DNA from 2 places in the uncultured Bradyrhizobium sp. genome. Region 1 is predicted to be linked to the other one. Evidence: predicted binding sites of a transcription regulator. Region 1 holds the regulator's gene; the other holds the start of a gene.
What was found. The regulator LexA, encoded in region 1, represses DNA repair genes until DNA is damaged. The targets are predictions, from matches to a motif close to TGTTCNNNNTGTGTTCNG.
Positions count from the first base shown of each region.

Region 2: the regulator LexA is predicted to act here: its motif matches at 2,235-2,252, upstream of ACFE72_RS11880 (helicase-related protein).

Region 1 covers NZ_CAXUNQ010000035.1:15,186-19,583, forward strand. Annotated here, with positions in the region: gene ACFE72_RS16675 (ComEC/Rec2 family competence protein) at 1-2,090, shown strand, start outside; gene lexA (transcriptional repressor LexA) at 2,103-2,813, opposite strand; gene glp (gephyrin-like molybdotransferase Glp) at 2,993-4,204, opposite strand; gene ACFE72_RS16690 (HAD-IA family hydrolase) at 4,214-4,398, opposite strand, start outside.
Region 2 covers NZ_CAXUNQ010000018.1:23,707-28,104, reverse strand. Annotated here, with positions in the region: gene ACFE72_RS11880 (helicase-related protein) at 1-2,155, opposite strand, end outside; gene ACFE72_RS11875 (DUF3108 domain-containing protein) at 2,561-3,418, opposite strand; gene rpmB (50S ribosomal protein L28) at 3,860-4,165, shown strand; gene ACFE72_RS11865 (hypothetical protein) at 4,257-4,398, opposite strand, start outside.

The DNA.
Region 1 (4,398 bases):
CCTTCGGGGCCGGGATTGCGTTTTACTTCGCCGCCGATCGCGAGCCGGTTGCCTGGGCGGTTGCCGCCACCGCAGCGGTGCTTTGCGCGGCGGCATGGCTGTTGCGGCGGCAAAAGGCGTTTCCTGCAATCGTCATGATGGCAGCATTGGCGGCAGGCTTCGCCACCGCAACGCTGAAAACGGCGCGGGTCGCCCATGGCGTGCTGGCGCGGCCGATCTATGCGGTGTCGCTGAAAGGTTTTGTCGAGACGCGGGAGGAGCGTGAACGTACTGACCGCTTCGTGTTGCGGGTGGTGCAGATGGACAGCCCGCGCGAACAGACCAAACTGGCGCGCGTCCGCCTCTCCGTGAAAAAGGCCACCGCGCCCGCGGTCGGCAGCTTTGTCGAACTGAAGGCGCGGCTGCTGCCGCCGTTGGCGCCGCTGCGGCCCGGCGGTTATGATTTCGCCCGCGACATGTATTTTCAGGGCATCGGTGCGTCCGGCTTCGTGATGGGCGCCATCAAGACCCTGGATCCGCCGTTCAGCCGCGGCGTGTCGCTGCGCTATGCGGCCTTCATGCAAGGGCTGCGCGACGCCATTGACGCGCGGATCCGCACGGTTCTCAGCGGCGATAGCCGCGCCATCGCGACCGCCCTGCTGACGGGGCGGCGGGACGCCATCTCGGCGCCGGTGAACGACGCGATGTTCATCTCCGGCCTCGGTCATGTGCTGTCGATTTCGGGATATCACATGGCGGTGGTCGCCGGCGTGGTGTTCTTCGCGGTCCGTGCAGCGCTGGCTCTGGTTCCGACCTTGACGGTAACGTTCCCGATCAAGAAGTGGTCTGCCGCCGCGGCGCTGGCGGCGGCTCTGTTTTATCTTCTGCTGTCCGGCGCCGAGGTTGCGACTCAGCGATCGTTCTTCATGACCGCCGTGGTTCTGATTGCGGTCATGGTCGACCGCCGCGCGGTGACGTTCCGCACCCTGGCGGTGGCAGCGATGATCGTGCTGTCGATTGCGCCGGAAGCGCTGGTGCATCCGAGCTTCCAGATGTCGTTCGCAGCGACGCTGGGACTGGTAGCGCTGGTACAGACGGGCATGCCAGCGCTGTTCGCTGCGACGGACCATTCGGCCACCGCGCGGGCTGCCTTATGGGGTGGGCGCGAGATTGCGATGCTGGCGCTGGCATCGCTGGTCGCGGGCCTTGCGACCATGCCTTACGCCGCGTTTCATTTTCATCGCGTGACACCGTACGGGGTAGTCGCCAATCTTGCGGCGATGCCGGTGGTGTCGGTGATGGTGATGCCGGCCGGGATGATGGGCCTTGTCGCGATGCCGTTCGGCTTCGACGGCGTGTTCTGGCGCATCATGGAATTCGGCATCGACTGGATGATCACGGTCGCGCAATGGGTCGCGGCACTGCCCGGGGCCATCGGCCGCATGGTGGCATTCGGCACCGGGCCGCTGATTGCGGCGACCGCGGGGATCATCCTGTTCGGCCTGCTGAGGACGCCGTTGCGCTGGAGCGGCGCGGGCGCCCTTGGGATCGCGATTGTATGGGCGCTCTGCGCGCCCCGGCCGGACATTCTGATCTCGGGCGATGCGCGCAATGTCGGCGTGCGAGGCAAAGACGGGCGCCTGCATCTGATGCGGACTGCAAAGGATACGTTCCTGGTCAAGGAATGGCTCGCAGCGGACGCGGACGCGCGGATCCCGGAGGCTGTTTCGCTTAGCGGCGGCGTCTCTTGCGACGCAGCGGGTTGCGTGACGCCGTTGGCGGATGGGACGTTCGCAGCACTGGTGCTGCGGCCCGAGGCGCTGTCGGATGATTGCGGACGCGCCGCGGTCATCATCACAGCGCGACAGGCTCCGTTTGGATGCAAGGCGCTGGTGATCGGCCGGGAATTGCTGCAAAAACGTCTTGCGACCAGCTTGCGGCGAACCCCGGGCGGTTTTGTGATCGATGCGGCCAAGCCGGACGGGACGGATCGCCCCTGGTCGCCGGCGGCTGGCGAGCCAACCGAACCGGAAAACAGCTATCCCGGTCCCGCGGCGGCGCGTCCCCTCGACGCGACCCCGGCCGAAGCCGATCTGCAGATGGAAGATTAGCCGCCAGCCCGCTCAATACTTCCGATAGAGCCCGATCAGCTTGCCCTGAATCCGCACCCGGTTCGGCGGCAGGATGCGGACTTCATACGAGGTGTTGGCGGGTTCAAGCGCGATCGAGGCGCCACGGCGGCGAAAGCGTTTTAGCGTCGCTTCCTCCTCGTCGATCAGCGCGACCACGATGTCGCCGGTTTCGGCGGTCTCGTTGCGCTGGATCAGCGCCATGTCGCCATCGAGGATTCCGGCGTCGACCATGGAATCGCCGCGGACCTCAAGCGCGTAGTGTTCGCCGGAGCCGAGCATGTCCGGCGGCACGCTGATGGTATGGCTGCGGGTCTGCAGCGCCTCGATCGGAGTGCCGGCCGCGATGCGGCCCATCACGGGCACCGACACCGGACGGCTGGAATCGTCCTCCGAACTGCCGCCGGTGCTGGGGCGGACCTTGCCAAGGTTGCCTTCAATCACGCTAGGGGTAAAGCCGCGCCGGCCGTTGCTGCCGCCATTGCCCGACAGTTCCGGCAGCTTGATGACTTCGATGGCGCGGGCGCGATTGGGGAGGCGGCGAATGAAGCCGCGCTCTTCGAGCGCCGTGATCAGCCGGTGGATGCCGGACTTGGAACGCAGATCCAGCGCGTCCTTCATCTCATCGAAAGACGGGGGAACGCCGGCCTCCTTCAACCGCTCATTGATGAATCGCAGGAGTTCATATTGTTTGCGCGTGAGCATCTCGGCCAATCCTCAATTTGATAGTGCCGTTCGATTTCGAGAAGTCGGGGAGACTCCGTTGCGGGCGAATTACTCGAAACAAATCATGAACGGACCCTATATGTTCCATATGTGTTCCGCAACCACTTAATTTCACGTCAACAAAACGAAGTTTTCGAGCAAGGCAGGTGCGTGGAGCATCACGTCGGCAGCCTGAGAATGACGCAGGGCGATCCAGCGGACGCCGCGGGAGCAAACGGTGAACGGATCACAAGCGCCCGCGCCGCAGCGAGATTTCCCAACAATGAACTGTCCTGGTGGTTGACGGGAGTGGCGACCAAACCACCGTCGGAGCGTTCTTCGAGCTGCGCGCGCAGATAGTCCTCGCGGGCATCGTTGGCGGCGAGATTGCGTCCCAGCACGGCCGTTTCCGTTGCATGATGAACGTCCGAACGGCCCGACAGCGCCCGAATCAACGGCACCATGAACAGGAAGGCGCAGACATAGGATGACACCGGATTGCCGGGCAGGCCGATCACCCGCATGGAGCCGAGCCGGCCGTGCATCATCGGCTTGCCGGGCCGCATCGCAATCCGCCAGAACGCCATCGAAACGCCCTCGGCCTGCAGCGCTCGCTTGACCAGATCATGGTCGCCGACCGATGCGCCGCCGATGGTGATGAGAATGTCGGCGCCCCCATCTCGCGCGCGGCGGATGCCGTCGGTAGTGGCCGCGACCGTATCGGCGGCGATGCCGAGGTCGGCAGTGTCGGCATCCTCGGCGCGGGCCAGCGCCCGCAGCGCATAGCCGTTCGAATATACGATCTGGCCGGGGCCGGGCGTCGAACCCGGCATCACCAATTCATCGCCGGTGGCGAGCACGGCGACCTTGGGCCGGCGTCGCACGCCGAGTTGCGGATAATTCATGCTTGCCGCCAGCGACAGGTCGCGGTCGGTGAGGCGGCGGCCGGCACGCAGCAACACGTCTCCTTCGCAGAAATCGACGCCGGCCGGGCGGATATGCCGCCCCATGACCGCCGGTTCGGTGAGGGAGATGATGGGGCCGTCGCGTACCGTATCTTCCTGGATCACCACGGCGTCGGCGCCTTGCGGGATCACCCCGCCAGTGAAAATCCGTACCGCTTCTCCTGCGTGCAACGCCGCTTCGAACGGTCGGCCCGCGGCGACCTCGCCTATCACCCGCAGCCGTGCGGCGACCGTTGAGGCGTCGGCTGAACGCACCGCATAGCCGTCCATCGCGGACATCGCCTGCGGCGGCTGGGTCCTTCGTGCGGCGATGTCGCGTGCGAGCACGCGGTGATGCGCCGCATCGAGCGCGACCATCTCCTGGGATAGAGCCTCGGCACCCGCGAGAACCGCTGACAGCGCGTCGGCCACCGGCATCAGTGCCACCAAAATCTCCTAAATTCCCAGCGCGGCCAGCGCGTCCGCCACGTCGCGGGTTGATCCGACATGAACGACGGCCAACCCGCGCGCCCGCGCGCCCTCGATGTTTTCTGCGAGATCATCGAAAAACACAATGCGTGACGCAGGCACGCCAATCTCCTTCACCACACGATCATAGGCATCGGGGTCCGGTTTCCGGA
Region 2 (4,398 bases), on a different contig from region 1:
CGCCGGACAGCGCAGAAGTGTCGACACCGTCCTGCTTCTCCGACCACAGCAGCGAGGCCAGCGCGCGCGCCGCAGGCTTGAGCAGCGCCGGAACATAGATGTGATAGGCGCCGAACCGCACGCCGTATTTGCGTAAAGACGCGCGCGACGGCTGGTCGAGGTCCTTCATCTCGGCCGCGATCCTGGCGCGCTCCAGCACGCCCAGCGCTTCGATCAGCTGGAACGCGATGCCGCGGGCGATGCCGGTGATATCCTCGGCCTTGTTGAGGTCGAACAGCGGGCCCAGCAGTTTCTCGATGTGGGTCTTGAGCCAGAGGTCGAGCCGCGCCTGCACCGCTTCGCGCGGCGCGCCGGTCAGCCGATCGTCGGAAATGATGCGGATGCGCGGATGCAGCACGTTGTCGGTCGCAACCAGCCTGGCGACGGCGTCGCCGGTCCAGCGGATGGTGCCGTCCGATGCCAGCACGAACGCATCGTCTTTCGCCGCCGACAGCTTCTCGGCGCGGGCGTCGATCTCGCCGGCCAGCGCTTTCTGCGCCGTCGCCTGCAAGGCCTTGGCGTCGGAACCGGCCTCGGCCGCATCAGGCGCAAAGGTGAATCCGTCGAGGCGGCCGATCACATGGCCCTCTACGATCACTTCGCCGGTCTTGCCGATTTCCGTATTCAACATCGTGTTTTCCCGCAGGCGGCGCATCAATACACTGGTCCGGCGATCAACGAAACGCTCCGTGAGCCGTTCGTGCAGTGCATCGGACAATTTATTTTCGACGTCGCGCGAAATGCCCTGCCAATGTTCGGGATCGGCCAGCCAGTCCGGCCGGTTCGCCACGAAGGTCCAGGTGCGGATCTGCGCGATCCGGTGCGACAGGGTGTCGATGTCGCCGTCGGTGCGGTCGGCCTGGTCGATCTGCGCCGCAAACCAGGCATCCGGGATCCTGCCCTTGCGCATCAGAAAGCCGAACAGCGTGGTCACCAGTTCGGCGTGCGCGGCCGGCGACAGCTTGCGATAATCCGGGATCTGGCAGGCATCCCACAGCCGCTCGACGGCGGCGGCGCCCTGCGCCATGTCGCGAACGTCGCCATCGCGGGCGGCGTGATCGAGCACGCGCAGGTCCTCCGCGACCGGCGCACGGGTCAGCGCCTCGTGCGACGGGTTAAGCGCCAGCGATACCTGCAGGGCGCCGAGCGAGGAAAAATCCAGCTTCGAATTGCGCCATTGCAGCACTTTGACGCTGTCGAAAGTGTGGTTCTGCAGCGCGTTGACCAATTCCGGCTCGAACGGCGCGCAGCGCCCGGTGGTCCCGAACGTGCCGTCGCGGGTAGCGCGGCCGGCGCGGCCGGCGATCTGCGCGAATTCCGATGGATTGAGGCGGCGGAATTGATAGCCGTCATATTTGCGGTCGGAGGCAAAGGCGACGTGGTCGACGTCGAGGTTGAGCCCCATGCCGACGGCGTCGGTCGCCACCAGGTAATCGACGTCGCCGGACTGGAACATCGCCACCTGCGCGTTGCGGGTGCGGGGGCTGAGCGATCCCAGCACCACCGCCGCGCCGCCATGCTGGCGCTTGATCAGTTCGGCGATGGCGTAAACTTCATCGGCGGAAAACGCGACGATCGCGGTGCGCCGCGGCTGCCGGGTGATCTTGCGGTCGCCGGCAAATTCGAGCTGCGACAGTCGCGGCCGGGTGACGATACTGGCGCCCGGCAGCAGCCGCTCGATGATCGGACGCATGGTGGCCGCGCCCAGCAGCAGCGTTTCGTCGCGGCCGCGGCGATGCAGGATGCGATCGGTGAAGACGTGGCCGCGCTCGAGATCGGCACTGATCTGTATTTCATCGACGGCGAGGAACGACACCTCCAGGTCGCGCGGCATCGCTTCCACGGTGGAGACCCAGAATCGCGCTTTCGGCGGTTTGATCTTCTCTTCACCGGTGATCAGCGCGACCGAATCGACGCCGGCGCGATCGACGATCTTGTTGTAGACCTCGCGCGCGAGCAGCCGCAGCGGCAGCCCGATCACGCCGGAGGAATGCGCAAGCATGCGCTCGATCGCAAGATGGGTCTTGCCGGTATTGGTGGGACCGAGCACCGCGGTGACGCCGGCGCCGGGAGCCCTGCCGTTTCCGGACATCGGCGTGGGAGAAGAAAAGGCCATATGTTTAAGGGAATTCCTGCGTCGCCGGCGTTGGTATATGTTTCACAATGCGACGCCTGCCAGGTCGCGGCTTAAGCTTCGGAACGGGTAAGGAACGAAACACGCCCGAATCGCTGACTCGGAAGATTGCAGGCCCGGCCGCCGCAACATCTCGCGTTGGCGCGCGACAGGCAACACTAGATCAAGTTTGTCGGCGTCGAACAAGCGGTGGTTTTTCGGTCAAATCCTTAAAGCTGGATGCGATTGGGAGTCGAATCAGAAGCCGACCGGAGTCAAGCCGGAATCCTGCCTCGACTGGTCATACGCGGGCTTGGCCCGCGTATCCATCCATCTTCGGAAGAGCCGTTTCGAAGGGGATGGATTGCCGGGTCGAACCCGGCAACGACAACGGATGGATCATCGGGCTCACTGGGTTTTGGCGACGCGGGGCGGCGAGGCCTGGGTCAGGAACTGAGTGGCTTCGAGCATGCCCATGCCGAGCGGGGTCGGAATCATCATCCGGAACGGCACCAGGATGCGGGTGCCGGCGATCGGCGCGAACCAGGCCTCGATGTTGCGCTGCGCGGCGAGCCATTTGATCGCGGCGCGGTCGGGGATGTAGCCCGCGATCGGCGTAAAATACACCGCGCACACCACGGCCGGACCGGAATAGCCCCGTTCGGCCCGCACCGTTTCCATCCGCTTGTAATCGAGCCTGAGTTCATAGCGCATGCGGCCGTCGAAGATCGCGCCTCCCGCCCGGCACGCTTCGGGGCTGAGCGGATCGGCGGAGCCGGGCACGCGCAGCAGCGAACCGGTCATCGGATCAAGCACGCCGCGGCGATGCGCCTCGGTGACGACGATGCGGTCAGGATCGACCGGCGGCTCCGGCTCGATGGCGAATTCCTTGATATTGCCGGCGGCAAGCGACATCCGGATGGTTTCGGATTTTTTCGACGAACGCACGGTGGCGGAATAGTTTTGCGGCAGCAGCGCGCCGCCCACGATGCGGCCCTGCGAGCCGCCGGTGCCGGAGCCGGAAGCGAATGCCTGCAGCAATCCGGACGTGCCGCCGGAAGCCGACGCCGAATACGCATCGTCGGAAATGTCGATTACCCAGGTGCCCTTGCCGACGGGTATGCCGGCAAGCGTCACCTCATAGCGCGCGTCGAGCTTTCCCTGCGCCGCGGCGGGCGGCGCAGCCGCGAGCAGCGCGAGGACCGCAAGCGCGGCGAACCGTAGGGCGGACAAAGGCGCCGTTGCGCCGTGCCCACCAATCGTCATTCCGGGACGCGCCTCCTGGCGCGGGTCCGGAATCCGTAACCCCCGCCCGTGGTTATGGATTCCGGGCCTGCGACTTCGTCGCGCCCCGGAATGACGATGCTGATGGTTTGAATTTGCCGGTTGCGACATGCGATCTGTCATTTAAGCAAAAACATCCGGCAAACAACGCGATAGTGCCCGGTTTGGTGGAATTCGGGCGCGGCTGGCTGAAGTCGTTGGAACCGCATGGTGTCGGCAGCGAATACGCCGTTTATATGGTTGGTCCGCCTGCAAAATCCGCTTCTCACCGAGCTTCGGCGCGTCGCCCTGCTGCGGGCCCCGATATCTTGACGCAGCAAGGCGCATTGCCTATACGTCCGCGGTTCCTGAAAGGATCAGATTTTCAACCCCCGCCGCGCCTTCGAAGGGCCGCGAGATGCGGGCGACAAGAGGATTTTCGCGATGTCGCGGCGCTGCGAATTGACGGCCAAGGGTCCCCTGGTCGGCCACAAGGTGAGCCATTCCAACATCAAGACCAAGCGCAGGTTCCTGCCCAACCTCTGCAACGTCACCTTCATGTCCGAAGCGCTTGGCCGCAATGTCCGCCTGCGCGTCTCCACCCATGCGCTCAAGAGCGTCGACCACCGCGGCGGGCTGGATGCATTTCTGCTCAAGGCCAAGGGGCCGGAATTGTCGCCGCGCGCGCTGGACTTGAAGCGGGCGATCGAGAAGAAGAAGGCGGGGGAGCCCGCGGCGAAGGCGAGCTGAAGCTTCCAGGCGGCTTGAAATTTTCAAAGCCCGGGTCAAACGACCCGGCTTTTTGCCGGCTGCGACTGCACTCGCCGCGTCTTATCAGGGCTTATGCCTGACCGGTCCAGCCGCCACGCCAGGCCTGGAGCAAGGCCCCGAGCGACACAGCGGGCGGCACCGAAATGACGGCGGCCCCGGCTGGCGCGGAACGGTCTTCAGCGAACAGATAGTGATCGATCATAAAGATCGCG